Regions from separate parts of the Stenotrophomonas sp. Steno-C18 genome, predicted to be linked through region 1. Evidence: predicted binding sites of a transcription regulator. Region 1 holds the regulator's gene; the other holds the start of a gene.
What was found. The regulator FliA, encoded in region 1, starts transcription of late flagellar genes. The targets are predictions, from matches to a motif close to TAAAGTTTNNCNNNCNNNGGCCGATAA.
Positions count from the first base shown of each region.

Region 2: a site for FliA is predicted at 3,893-3,919, ahead of AC06FE_RS02890 (GGDEF domain-containing protein). Genes of this name have one in related genera too.

Region 1 covers NZ_JBWJOX010000012.1:88,623-95,355, forward strand. Annotated here, with positions in the region: gene flhA (flagellar biosynthesis protein FlhA) at 1-1,742, shown strand, start outside; gene flhF (flagellar biosynthesis protein FlhF) at 1,894-3,690, shown strand; gene AC06FE_RS18675 (MinD/ParA family protein) at 3,677-4,561, shown strand; gene AC06FE_RS18680 (RNA polymerase sigma factor FliA) at 4,558-5,304, shown strand; gene cheY (chemotaxis response regulator CheY) at 5,318-5,710, shown strand; gene AC06FE_RS18690 (protein phosphatase CheZ) at 5,710-6,330, shown strand; gene AC06FE_RS18695 (chemotaxis protein CheA) at 6,334-6,733, shown strand, end outside.
Region 2 covers NZ_JBWJOX010000001.1:604,202-610,934, reverse strand. Annotated here, with positions in the region: gene AC06FE_RS02900 (DcaP family trimeric outer membrane transporter) at 1-876, opposite strand, end outside; gene AC06FE_RS02895 (metallophosphoesterase) at 1,226-2,335, opposite strand; gene AC06FE_RS02890 (GGDEF domain-containing protein) at 2,423-3,856, opposite strand; gene AC06FE_RS02885 (TlpA family protein disulfide reductase) at 3,994-4,791, shown strand; gene dsbG (thiol:disulfide interchange protein DsbG) at 4,820-5,641, shown strand; gene AC06FE_RS02875 (cation diffusion facilitator family transporter) at 5,734-6,708, shown strand.

The DNA of each region.
Region 1 (6,733 bases):
CGGTCGGCATCGTGGTGTTCGCGATCCTGACCATCATCAACTTCGTGGTCATCACCAAGGGTGCCGGACGCGTGTCGGAAGTGACCGCGCGCTTCACCCTGGACGCCATGCCCGGCAAGCAGATGGCCATCGACGCCGACCTCAACGCCGGTTTGCTGACGCGCGAGGAAGCCAAGCTGCGCCGCGAGGAGGTCCGCGAGGAAGCCGACTTCTACGGTGCGATGGACGGTGCCAGCAAGTTCATCCGCGGCGACGCCATCGCCGGCATCCTGATCCTGTTCATCAACCTGCTCGGTGGCCTGGCGGTCGGCGTACTGCAGCATGGCATGCCGGTCGGCGACGCCGCCGCCACCTACACCCTGCTGTCCATCGGTGACGGCCTTGTGGCGCAGTTGCCGGCGCTGCTGGTGTCCAGCGCGGTGGCGATGCTGGTCACCCGCGCCTCGCGTTCGCAGGACATGGCGCAGGCAATGACCGGCCAGGTGTTCGGCCAGTACCGCGCCCTGGCCATCACCGCAGGCATTCTCGGCCTGGTCGGCCTGGTGCCGGGCATGCCCAACCTGGCCTTCCTGACCCTGGCTTCGGTGCTCGGCTTCGTGGCCTGGAAGCTGTGGAAGCGCGAGATGGCCAACGCCGGCAAGGAAAAGTCCGCCGCCGCGGACGGCGGCGACGGCGCGCTGGCCGGGTTGTCGGCCACCCAACCCTCGCCCACCGCCGAGCTCAGCTGGGACGAACTGCGCCCGGTCGACCCGCTCGGCCTGGAGGTCGGCTACCGGCTGATCCCGCTGGTGGACAAGACCCAGGGCGGCGAGTTGATGGCCCGCATCAAGGGCGTGCGCCGCAAGCTCACCCAGGACCTCGGCTTCCTGATCCCGCCGGTGCATATCCGCGACAACCTGGAGCTGCCGGCCACCGCCTACCGCCTGTTGATCCATGGCGTGCCGGTCAGCACCGCCGACATCCACCCCGACCGTGAGCTGGCGCTGGACCCCGGTAGCGCGATGGGCAAGCTGGAAGGCATCGCCGGCAAGGATCCCGCCTTCGGCCTGGATGCCACCTGGATCCAGCCACACCAGCGCGCCCACGCCGAATCGCTGGGCTACACCGTGGTCGACCCGGCCACCGTGGTGGCCACCCACCTCTCGCACCTGATCCGCGAACACGCACCCGAACTGCTGGGCCACGAGGAAGTGCAGCAGCTGCTGGCGACCCTGGCCAAGAGCGCGCCCAAGCTGGCCGAGGACCTCTCGCCCAAGGCGCTGCCGTTGTCCACGATCGCGCGCGTGCTGCAGAACCTGCTGGTCGAGCGGGTGCCGATCCGCCAGCTGCGCAAGATCGCCGAGGCGCTGGTGGAAACCGCGCCGGTCACCCAGGACCCGACCGCGCTCACCGCGGCGGTGCGCAACGCGCTGGGCCGTTTCATCGTGCAGGAGATTGCCGGGATGTCGCCGGAACTGCCGGTGTTCACCCTCAACCCGCAACTGGAACGGGTCTTGCAGGAGTCCACCCAAGGCAATGGTGCCGCACTGGAACCCGGTCTCGCCGAACGCCTCCACCAGAGTCTTGCCGATTGCGTCGGCAAGCAGGAGGCCCGCAACGAGCCCGCGGTCGTGCTGGTACCGGCGCCGGTCCGCGCCGCGCTGGCGCGCCTGGTCCGCCACAGCGTTCCCTCGCTGTCGGTCCTGGCCTACAGCGAGGTGCCGGAGGACAAGCGCCTGAAGCTGGTCGGCACGATCAGCTGACGGCGCCCGGAAGCCGGCTCCCCGAAAGGGCCGGCGACGGAAAACAGACACCCAACCGACCGAAACACCCGCGCACGAAGGAGCCCGCAACGCCATGCACGACATCGCCAACGCCACTCCTTCGCGGCAGCCCCACTCCCGGTACCAGAACATGAAGATCAAACGTTTCGTCGCCGCCGACATGCGCACCGCCATGAACCTGGTGCGCAAGGAGCATGGGCCGGACGCGGTCATCCTTTCCAACCGCCGCATCGAGGAAGGTGTCGAGATCGTGGCGGCCGCCCATTACGACGAAGCCGTGGTGCAGCAGGCGCTGGAAGCCAGCCGCCCGGCCCCGCCGGCCCCGAGCAAGCCGCGCAGTGCCGCTGAAGCGATCATGGCCGCGGTCACCCGTCGCCGTACCCCGGAGCCGGAACCGGTCGCCGTCACCACGTCCGCGGTCGCCGCCCTGGCCCGCTCGGCCGTGGGTGCCACTGGCCGCTCGATCGACACCAGCGTGGAACTGGCGCCGGGCAGCCGCTTCGCTTCGTTGCTCAAGCAGCCGGCCGCCGAAGCCCCGGTCATTCCCGCCGCCATCGTCCCGGCGGCGGCCATGCCCGCCGCATTCGCCGCGATCGCACCGGCACCGGCGGCCGTGGCGACGCAGCACTTCGCCACCCTGCTGGCTGACGAACCGCCGGTGGTGCCGGCTTTCCGTCCTGCCGGCAGCGTCGCCGCCAAGGTCCCGGCAGCCAGCCAGGAGCCGTCCCAGGCCGCGACGGTCGACACGGTGCCGCCGGTGCAGCGCGCCCAGTTCCAGATCGATCCGCCGCAGCCGGAGCCGACCCCGGTACCGGCAGTGGCCGAACTGCCGGCCGCAGCGCCCGTGGCTGCTGCCCCGGTGGTCGCCGTAACCGCACCGGTTGCCGCGGCCACGACCGAAGCTGTCGTGCCCGTTGCGCCGGCCGTACCGGCCGTGACTGCAGCACCGGCAGCACCGGTCGCCATCCCGGTCACCCCGGAGACCGCCGCGGCGCTGAGCGTGGTGGCCTCCCGCCGCGACGACGAACAACTCATCCAGCTGCGCCAGGAAATGGCCGGCATGCGCCAGATGATCGAGCGCGAGATGCACCGCTTCACCGACGAGCGCCTGCGCGGCAGCGCGGTGCGTGCCAATGCGCTGGACCTGATGGACGAGTACGGCTTCGACGCGGGCCTGGCCCGCGACGTGGTCCTGCAGATCCCGGCCGACACCGACCCCAGCCGTGCCCGCGGGCTGATGCTGGGCCTGATCTCGCGCAAGCTGCCGATCGCCCCGGTCGACCCGATCGAGACCGGTGGCGTGATCGCCCTGGTTGGCCCGACCGGCGCCGGCAAGACCACCACCATCGCCAAGCTGGCCTCGCGCTTCGCCGAGGCCCACGCCCCGCGTGACGTGGCCCTGGTCACCACCGACACCCAGCGCATCGGCGCGCGCGAGCAGCTGTATGGCTTCGGCCGCCAGCTCGGCATCGCCGTGCACGAGGCCAACAGCGGTACCGACCTGAACCAGCTGCTGCAGAAGCTGGCCGACTACAAGCTGGTGCTGATCGACACCGCCGGGCTGGGCCAGCGCGACCGCGCCCTCACCGCCCAGCTGCAGTGGCTGCGCGCCGCCGGCCAGATCCGCACCCTGCTGGTGCTGCCGGCCAACACCTCCTTCCAGGACATGGATGAGGTGGTGCGCCGCTTCAGCGCCGCCAACCCGCAGGGCGTGGTGCTGACCAAGCTGGACGAGACCGGCCGCTTCGGCTCGGCCCTGTCCATCGCCGTGGACCACTGCCTGCCGGTGACCTGGGTCACCGACGGCCAGGACGTGCCGGAGGACCTGCACCGGGCCTCGGCGGCCAATCTCGTACTTCGCCTTGAAGATTTGCGCCGCGCGGCCGATATGCCCTGCAACCCGGAGTTCAACAATGCAGTCGCGTGAGTACGCCAAGCTGACCCACACCTTCCCGCTCGCGGCCACCCGGCGCGAGCCCGCAGGACCGGTGCGCACCATCGCCGTCACCGGCGGCAAGGGCGGCGTCGGCAAGACCAATGTCTCGGCCAACCTGGCCGTGGCACTGGCCGGCATGGGCAAGCGCACCCTGCTGCTGGACGCCGACCTGGGCCTGGCCAACATCGACGTGGTGCTGGGCCTGCAGCCCAAGCACACCCTGGCCGACCTGGTCGCCGGGCGCTGCACGCTGGAGGAAGTGATCATCGAGGGCCCGAACGGGGTGCTGGTGGTGCCGGCCGCGTCCGGCCGCCGCCACATGGCCGAACTGGCGCCGGCCGAGCACGTAGGCCTGGTCAACGCGTTCTCCGAGCTGGAACGCGACCTGGACGTGATGATCATCGACACCGCCGCCGGCATCACCGACAGCGTGCTGACCTTCTGCCAGGCCGCGCAGGACACCGTGGTGGTGGTCTGTGACGAGCCGGCCTCCATCACCGACGCCTACGCGCTGATCAAGGTGCTCTCGCGCGAGCGCGGCGTGGACCGCATCCAGGTCGTGGCCAACATGGCCCGTGATCCCAACGAAGGCCGCGCCCTGTACGAGAAGCTGGTGCGCGTCTGCGAGAAGTTCCTGATCGACGTCTCGCTCAACTACCTGGGCTGCGTGCCGCAGGACGACTGGCTGCGCGTGTCGGTGCAGCGCCAGCAGCCGGTGGTGAAGCTGTACCCGTCGGCACCGGCCGCCCTGGCCATCCAGGAGATCGCCCGCCGCACCGCGCGCTGGCAGGCCCCCACCACCCCGCGCGGCGGCGTCGAGTTCTTCCTGGAACGCATCATCCAGCAGAAGGTGAGCGCATGAACGCAACGGCCCATTACCGTGAAGTCCAGCGCAATGCGGCCAACGAGTGCATTGCCCAGCACGCCGACCTGGTGCGCCGCATCGCCCACCACCTGGCCGCGCGCCTGCCCGCCAGCGTGGAGGTCGACGACCTGATCCAGGCTGGCATGATGGGCCTGATCGAGGCCTCGCGCAGCTATGACGCCGAACAGGGCGCCTCGTTCGAGACCTATGCCTCGATCCGCATCCGCGGCTCGATGATCGACGAGATCCGGCGTGGCGACTGGGTACCGCGCTCGGTGCACCGTCGCGCCCGCGATGCCGCGGCCACCATTCGTCGCCTCGAGCAGGCCAGCGGCCGTGCCGCCAGCGCCACCGAGGTGGCCGAGGCGATGGAAATGCCGCTGCCCGAGTACATGCGGCTGGTCGAGGATGCCTCGCGCGGCCAGGTGCTGAGCCTGGAGTCGCGCATCGAGGACCAGGGCGAGCTGGACACCCCGGCCACCGGCGGCCCCACCCCGCAGCAGATGCTCGAACGCAGCCAGTTCGGTGCCGAACTGGGCAGGGCCATCAGCCAGCTGCCCGAGCGCGAACAGCTGGTGCTCTCGCTCTACTACGAGCAGGAACTGAACCTGAAAGAGATCGGCGCGGTGCTCGGTGTCAGCGAGTCGCGCGTCTGCCAGATCCACGGCCAGGCCACGCTGCGCCTGCGTGGTCGGCTGAAGATTTTCGAGTCGGCCGACGCCGGCTTCGAGGAACCATGAAGAGGAATTCCTTTTGAACAAGAACATGCGCATCCTGATCGTCGACGATTTCTCGACCATGCGTCGTATCGTCAAGAACCTGCTCGGCGACCTGGGCTTCACCAACACCGCTGAAGCCGAGGACGGGCATGCCGCGCTGGCCATGCTGCAGAGCCAGCCGTTCGATTTCGTGGTCACCGACTGGAACATGCCGGTGATGACCGGCATCGAGCTGCTCAAGGCCATCCGCGCCGATGCCAAGCTCAAGACCCTGCCGGTGCTGATGGTCACCGCCGAAGCCAAGCGCGAGCAGATCATCGAAGCCGCCCAGGCCGGCGTGAACGGCTACATCATCAAGCCGTTCACCGCGCAGACCTTGGAAGAGAAGCTGGGCAAGATCTTCGAACGACTGACGGCGAGCGCCTGATGGACCTGCCTGTCGAGACGCTGAGCGACAAATCGGCCCTGATCCAGCGCCTGCAGGATGCGCTGGCCGCGCTGGAAAACGGTGATGAAACCCGTTGGCGCCAGGAAATCGACGCCCTGGCCGCGCTGCGCGCGCAGCCAATGGTGGCCGGGCTGGGCCGGTTGGCCCGCGAGCTGGGCCAGGCACTGGGCGAGCTGCCCAGCGTGCCCAGCGAAGCCGGCGAGCTGGACGATGCCTGCGCGCGCCTGGACCACGTGGTGGAGATGACCGAAAAGGCCACCCACCGCACCCTGGACCTGGCCGAGGAATGCCGCGAGCTGACCGAACGGCTGCGCGCCGGAGGCCTCAACGCCGACCAGGACCAGCTGCTGGACCGCATCCGCCACAACCTCACCGAAGTGGCGCTGACCCAGAGCTACCAGGACCTGACCGGTCAGATCATCCGCCGCGTGGTGGGCATCGTGCGCCGCGTGCACGAGGGCTTTGGTGCGCTGGGCCTGCCCCCGGCCGAGGAAGACGTGCGCAACGCCGGCCTGGCCGGTCCGGCGGTCAATGGCCTGGACCGCCACGCGGTCAGCCAGCATGACGCCGACGACCTGCTGTCGGACCTGGGGCTGTAAGCCATGAGTGCCTTCGCCGACGACATCGCCGCCGATTTCATCATCGAAGCCCAGGAGATCCTCGATCGCCTGGGCGAGCAGCTGGTGACGCTGGAGCAGGCACCGGAAGACACCGACCAGCTCAACGCGGTGTTCCGCGGCTTCCACACGCTCAAGGGCGGCGCCGGCTTCCTGTCGATCACGCCAATGGTGGAGCTGTGCCATGCCGCCGAGGAAACCCTGGGCATGGCCCGCTCGGGCAAGGCGCAACTGCTGGCCCATCACTTCGATGCCGCCCAGCAATCGCTGGACTGGCTGCAGTCCATGCTCGACGCGGTGTCCTCCGGCACCGAGCCGGGCCACGCGCCGGCGGCATTGATCGCGCAGTTCGACGTCGGTACCGCACCGGTACCGGCACCGGTCG
Region 2 (6,733 bases), on a different contig from region 1:
CCGCTCGGTGCTGATGTCGGCATCGCCGGGATTGGCCAGCTGTGAGTCGGGGTCTTCGGCAGCGAGGGTCAGGGTGTTGCCCTTGCCCAGCGCGAAGCTGTGGTGGATGCCGGCCACCAACAGGTAGCCGGCTGCACCGGGTCCGGCGAAATCCAGGGTGTCCGGCAGCGAGTCGGCATCCATGAACGTGGAATAGCCGTAGCCGGCGTAGGTGTTGCCCAGCTGCCCATAGGCATGGCGCAGGCGGAATTCATAGCTGTCGCTACTGCCGAAGAAGTCGTTCTCCAGGTAGAAGCGCAGGTTGCCGTGGGTGGTTGGGCGGCGCGCCTCGAAGCTGAAGCGCGTCTGCTTGGCATGCATGTCGAAATGCGAGACATCGCGATGCGGGCCGCCGACCGGGATGGACGAGGTGACGAACTGCTGGTTGTCACCGGCCGCGCGGCTGTCGGCGATGGCATCGAGCTTGGCGTAGCCGCCCAGGCGGATCAGGGTCTCGGTGCCGGGAATGGCGAAGAAGCCCTTCAGTTCCGGATCGGTGGGCGAGGGCGCGTTGTCCGGGCGCGATGCCGCCGTGGACGGGTCGGCGACCGAGTCGCGTGGCGGCAGGATGGACGGTGCGGCGGCCGCGCCACGGGTGGGGGACGCTGCGGTTTCAGCTTGCGCCAGTGGCGCCGTCGCCTGCGTATCAGATGCTTGCGCGGGCGACGGGCTTGTTGGCGTGTATGGCGGTGGATCCTTGCCCTGTTCGCGTTCCAGCGCGTCCAGGCGCGCGGTCAGGGCCTGCAGGTGTGCCTGCACCTGGGTGATCTCCTGCCTCAGGGCACCGACGGAGTCCTGGGCGAGAGCGGCTCCCGGGGCCAGGAGCAACGGCAGCATCGCAAGTTTTCGTGGTTTCATCGCCTGTCCCAAGCTATGCAAAACACCACGTCGCGACAGGCGCTGGCCCGTGCGCGGCTTCTGTTCTCAGTGTGGTCGCCTGGCAGTTCCCGATGTCCGGCGACGTTCCCCCTCGGTCACGTTGACCCAGATTTCATAACAGGAATGTGAAACAAACCGAAAAAAGTCGAAATCCGGCGATGGGCAGCCGCACACGCCCCTTGTGATGCGGGCAAGGCGTGACCGGCTCCCGTGCGGGTGAGAATCCGTGAGCGTGCGCGGCGCCGGAAACCGGCCGGGCGTGGGCCGCGGGTGTTGCGGATTGCAACACTTCGGCGTGGGCTGGGCGTCAGTCGTCCGCGTCGAGGGTGCCTTCGGCCAGCGGCACACGGCTGCCATCCAGCAGCCCGCGGCTGAGCTGGTCGTTCTCGATGAACAGCAGTTCCCCGCTTTGGCCGTCCTTGATGCTGCTGTCGATGGCGATCACGCGCCCATCGTGGAACTGGCTGACATGCGGCATCGAGGTGTGACCGACCACGATGCGGCGCAGATCGAGCTGGTCGAGCACCTGTTGCACCCCACCGGCATCCAGGCGGCCATCGAAGTAGCCGCGGTACCAGATCGGGCTGGTCTTGCCGTCATACAGCGGTGCAGTGGCCGGGTCCGCCTTCACCTCGGCCTTGGGCCTGCCCAGCGACGCGCGGTAGGCCGCGTTGGTCGACTCCGGCGCCAGCGCCATCTGCACCGCTTCCGGTGCAATGCCGCCGTGCAGGAACAGCGTGTCGCCGATGCGCAGCAACACCGGGCGAGTGCGCAGCCATTGTCCGATCACCGAGTCGGCACCGTACAGGTCCGGGTAGCTGCGCCCCAACCGCTGCGCACTGCGCAGGTACTTGGGATTGACGTAGCGCAGGTCGTCGTAGAGCACCATCGTTTCGTGGTTGCCAAGGACGAAATGCACCGCGCCACCGGCGTCGGCGGCCTGCTGCTGCAGGCTGTAGAGCAGCCAGAAGGCTTCGGTCACCTGCGGGCCCCGGTCGAACACATCACCGGCCACCACCAGGGTGTCGCGGCCCAGCGACCAGCGATCCCGTGCGTCGATCACATGGTGTGCGCGCAGCAGGCGGACCAGCAGATCGTACTGGCCATGGATGTCGGAGACCGCCACGATGCGCGGCACCGCGGGCAGTACGGCAGCCGCCGATGCAACCGGTGCGGCCAGACGCAGGGGATGGGGATAGCCGCATCGCGGGGGCAGCCGCGCGCCGCGCAGGCGCTGCCGCAGCGTGCGCGAGACCACCTGGTCATCGCAGATCCAGTGCGCCTGCAACCGCTTGCCGTTGCGGAACACATAGGGCCCATCGGCATCGACGTGTTCGGCAGGCGCCACCGGTTCGGCGGCTGCCGCGATCATCGGGAGCAGGCACAGCAGCAGGGTGGCGGCGCGGAGCAGGGACATCGGCAGGGAGCAGGCGGCGGAGGTGGGCGGCATCGACTCCGAGCATATGCCGCCGCCATGCCGCCAGGCATGTGCCGATGGTCGGCCTCAGCCGCGCTGCAACGCGGCCCGGCCCGGGGCGGTCGGCAGTCCTTCATCGCCGAGTACGACGCGGTTGCGGCCCTGCTTCTTGGCCTGGTACATCGCCGCGTCGGCGCGCGCCATCACCCGCTCGTAGTCGGGGTGGCCGTCGTACATCGCCACGCCGATGCTGGAGCTGACGTCCAGCAACTGCCCGTCGGCCAGGGCCACCGGTGAATCGGCGATGCGACGGCACAGCCCTTCGGCGATCACCAGCGCCTGGCGCTGGTCGACCGCGACCAGCACCACGACGAACTCTTCGCCGCCGTACCGGAACACGTAGTCGCTGCCGCGGGTGAACTGGGTCAGGATGCCGGCCACATGCTGCAGTGCGCGGTCGCCGGATTCATGGCCATGCGCGTCGTTGATGTGCTTGAAGTGGTCCAGGTCCAGCAGCAGCACGGCGAAGCTGCCTGCCGATTTCTCGGCCAGTTCGATCTCCCTGCGCAGCACGGTGGGCAGGAAGCGGCGGTTGAGCAGGTTGGTCAGCGCATCGCAGCCGGCATCCAGTTCGCCGATGCGCTCGAACAGCATGCCGAGCAGGTTGCGCACCTGGCCCACCTTCATGCGTACGTCCTGCAGCTGCGCGGCGCGCAGGGTGGCGTCCTCGTGGCTGGAGAGCGTGTGCTCCAGCAGCCGGTCCACTTCCGCGATCAGGTGGAGGATCTGGTTGGTCTCGGTGCTCTCGCCAAAGCTGGGAATGCCCTTGTGGGTGAACCACAGGCCGAACTCCGAACGCGCCAATGACTGGAAGCCGGGCATCCGGCCCGTGCTTGCCAGGGCGTAGAGCAGGGTGTTCTCCCAGTCCAGCAGCAGTGCACGCTGGCGCTCGCGCTCGGTGCTGACGTTCTGCACCAGCGAGAACAGCCGGTAGGCGGCATCCGTGCGCGAGGAACGCTCGCGGGCGTTGGAATAGGCCAGGGTCATGCCTTCCAGCGCGATGTCGAAGGATGCGGTCAGGCTGGCGATTGCCGCGTGCGCGGTTTCGCCGTGCCCGGCCTGCTCCACGATCAGGCTGAAGATGCGTTGCTTCAGTACGCGCGTGCCACGCGTGACCAGGTCCACCGGGATGCCCACGCGCGCATGCACGTCGCCGATCACGCGTTGCGCGGCCAGCAACTGCTCGACGTCGTCCGGCGTCGCGCCCAGCAGTCCGGTCAGCCAGCGCTGCATGGCCGGCTGCAATCGCACCCGCACCTGGTCGTGCGACATCGAGCGTGATGCACGGCTGTCGTTCAGCATGACCTTGTAGAAATGGGCCGCCAATGCCGGGGCGTGGTCGCTGGCGATCGCGGCCAGCAGTGCATGGGCGGCGGGGCCTGCGGCGGCCAGGCTTTGTTGCCAGCCAGCAACCAGCGGGCAAGCCTCGGGATCGCAGGAGTGGGGAGATGCAGGTTTCATGCGTAGGATAGGCAACCGCCGGCAGGCAGGTGCCCTGTATCGGCAAATTCAACGGTAACTTTAGGAAGTAGTGTGCGGAAGTCTCCAGCTGCCGTCCAATCTGTTTGCATGGCTTTTCCTGATATGCGGAGCGCGCTGTGATCAGCGCCGGGCCGTTCCCGATGATGGCAGTGATCGCGCTGGTGGCGTTTGCCATTGCGTGGTTTTTCGCGCGTGCATTGGTCCCGGCCGTCGACGGCCTGCGCACCCGCACCGGCGCGGTCGTGCTCGATGCGCTGTTGCTGGCGCTGCTGGGCGCGCGCCTGGTGCACGTGCTCCTGCATGCGCCGGACTATCTGTCCCAGCCACTGTCGATCATCCGCCTCGGCGATGGCGGCTGGTCGATCTGGGCCGGCGTGCTGGTGGCTGCCGCGTATGCGTTGTGGAGGACGCGTGCGGGGGTGCCGCGCAAGCCGGTGTTGCTGGGGTTGGCCGCGGGTGCGGCGTTCTGGGCCATTGGTGGCATGAGCCTGTTCGCGTTGCAGCGTGCTTCCATTCCCTTGCCCGAAACGGTGCTGCAGGACCTGCAGGGGCAACCGGCGCCGCTCACGGCCTTCGCCGGAAAGCCGGTGGTGATCAACCTGTGGGCGACCTGGTGCGGCCCGTGCCGGCGCGAGATGCCGGTGCTGGCTGCCGCGCAGAAGGCGCATGCATCGGTCGATTTCGTGTTCGCCAACCAGGGCGAAACAGCGGAGGAGGTCATCGACTTCCTGCAGTCGGGCCAGCTCGGGCTGGAGAACGTACTGCTCGACGCGGACTCGGCGGTGATGCAGCAGACCGGTGCACGCGCATTGCCGACGACCCTGTTCTTTGGCGCCGATGGCCGTCTGCGCGACGTGCACATGGGCGAACTGTCGCGGGCAACGCTGGAAACGCGCCTGCGTGAGCTGCAATGAATTCCAAATCCTGATGACGAGGTTGATGATGATCCGCCCCCGTTCGATGTTGTTCCTGTTGGCCACCGCCGCGCTCGTGCCGGCAGCCTGTGCGCGTGATGCCGAGCCGGCCAAGGCGCAGGCACCTGCTGCGTCCGCCGCCACGCCGGGCCAGGCCAATGAGCCGGAAGTGATCCGGACGCTGCGCACGCAGGGCGTGGAGTTCATGGGTACCTTCGAAACGCCGCTGGGCCTGACCGGCTACGCCGGTGCGGCAGGCCAGCAACCGCTGGCGGTCTACGTGTCCAAGGATGGCCAGTACGCGGTGGTCGGCACGCTGGTCAACGCCAAGGGCGAGGACATCGGTGCCGGCAAGTTGAAGGAACTGGTGTCCGGCCCGATGGGCGCGCAGGCATGGAGCAAGGTGGAAGCCAGCCATTGGGTGGCAGACGGTAAGGCCGACGCCCCGCGCGTGATCTATGCCTTCAGCGACCCGAACTGCCCGTACTGCAACCACTTCTGGGAAGCCGCGCGGCCGTGGGTGGAGGCGGGCAAGGTGCAGATCCGCGAGATCCTGGTCGGCGTGATCCGCCAGGACAGCGCCAACAAGGCTGCCGCCATCCTGGCAGCGGCATCGCCGGAGCAGGCGCTGCTGGAGAACGAGCGCAACTTCGCCAAGGGCGGCATCAAGCCGTTGGCGAGCGTGCCGGCCGAGGTGCAGGCCCAGCTGCGCGCCAACGAGATGTTGATGATGGAACTGGGGTTCCAGGGAACGCCGGGCATCGTGTTCAAGGACGCTGATGGCGCGGTGCAGATGCGCTCGGGCCTGCCGCAGGGGGCCGACCTGCAGACCGTGCTCGGCCCGCGCTGAACACGCGCATGGGCGCGTGCGGCGATGTAGGCGATGTAATAGTCTCCGCCGCACGCGCCTGACTAAGCTGGCCCTGTTTCCTGGAGCCTGCCATGAGCCACGACCACAACCACCTGCCCAGCGAGATCCGCCACGAGAAGCCCTTGTGGTGGGCGCTGGGCCTGACCACGTCCTACCTCATCGTCGAAGTGGTAGGCGCGTTCTGGACCAACAGCCTGGCGCTGTTGTCCGATGCGGCGCACATGGCTACCGACGCCATCGGCCTGGTGATCGCGCTGACCGCCGTTCGCCTGAGCCGGCGCCCCCCCGACGCCCGCCGCACCTATGGCTACGCCCGCCTGGAGGCGCTGGGAGCGGTGGTCAATGGCCTGCTGCTGTTCGGCGTGGGCCTGTACATCCTGTGGGAAGCCGTCGATCGCTTCCGCGAACCGCAGGCGATCGCCTCGACCGGCATGATGTGGGTGGCCGCGTTCGGCCTGGTGGTCAACCTGATCGCCATGCGCCTGCTCAGCGCCGGCAGCGGCGAGAGCCTGAACATCAAGGGGGCCTACCTGGAAGTGTGGAGCGACATGCTCGGTTCGGTGGCGGTGATCGCCGGCGGCCTGATCATCCACTTCACCGGCTGGACCCTGGTCGACCCGATCCTGGCGGTGCTGATCGGCCTGTGGGTGATCCCGCGCACCTGGGTGCTGCTGCGTGATGCGATCAACGTGCTGCTCGAAGGCGTGCCGAAGGGCGTGGTGCTGGGCGACATCGAACAGGCGCTGCGCAGCCACGACGGCGTGGCGGGAATCCACGACCTGCACGTGTGGGCGCTGGCATCCAGCACCCCGGCGTTGACCGCGCACGTGGTGATCACCGACGGCCGCGAGCAGGACAACCTGCGTCGCCAGCTGGCTGACCTGCTGCACGAGCGCTTCGCGATCGACCATGTGACGTTGCAGATGGAAATCGACCATTGCGGTGATGACTGCGCCGTGCCGAAGCCGCAGGCTGATCACGATCACGATCACGATCACGATCACGGCCCGGACGCGCAGGGCCATCACGGCCACGTCCATCGCTGAGCACCTGCCGGCAGGAGCGACCTGG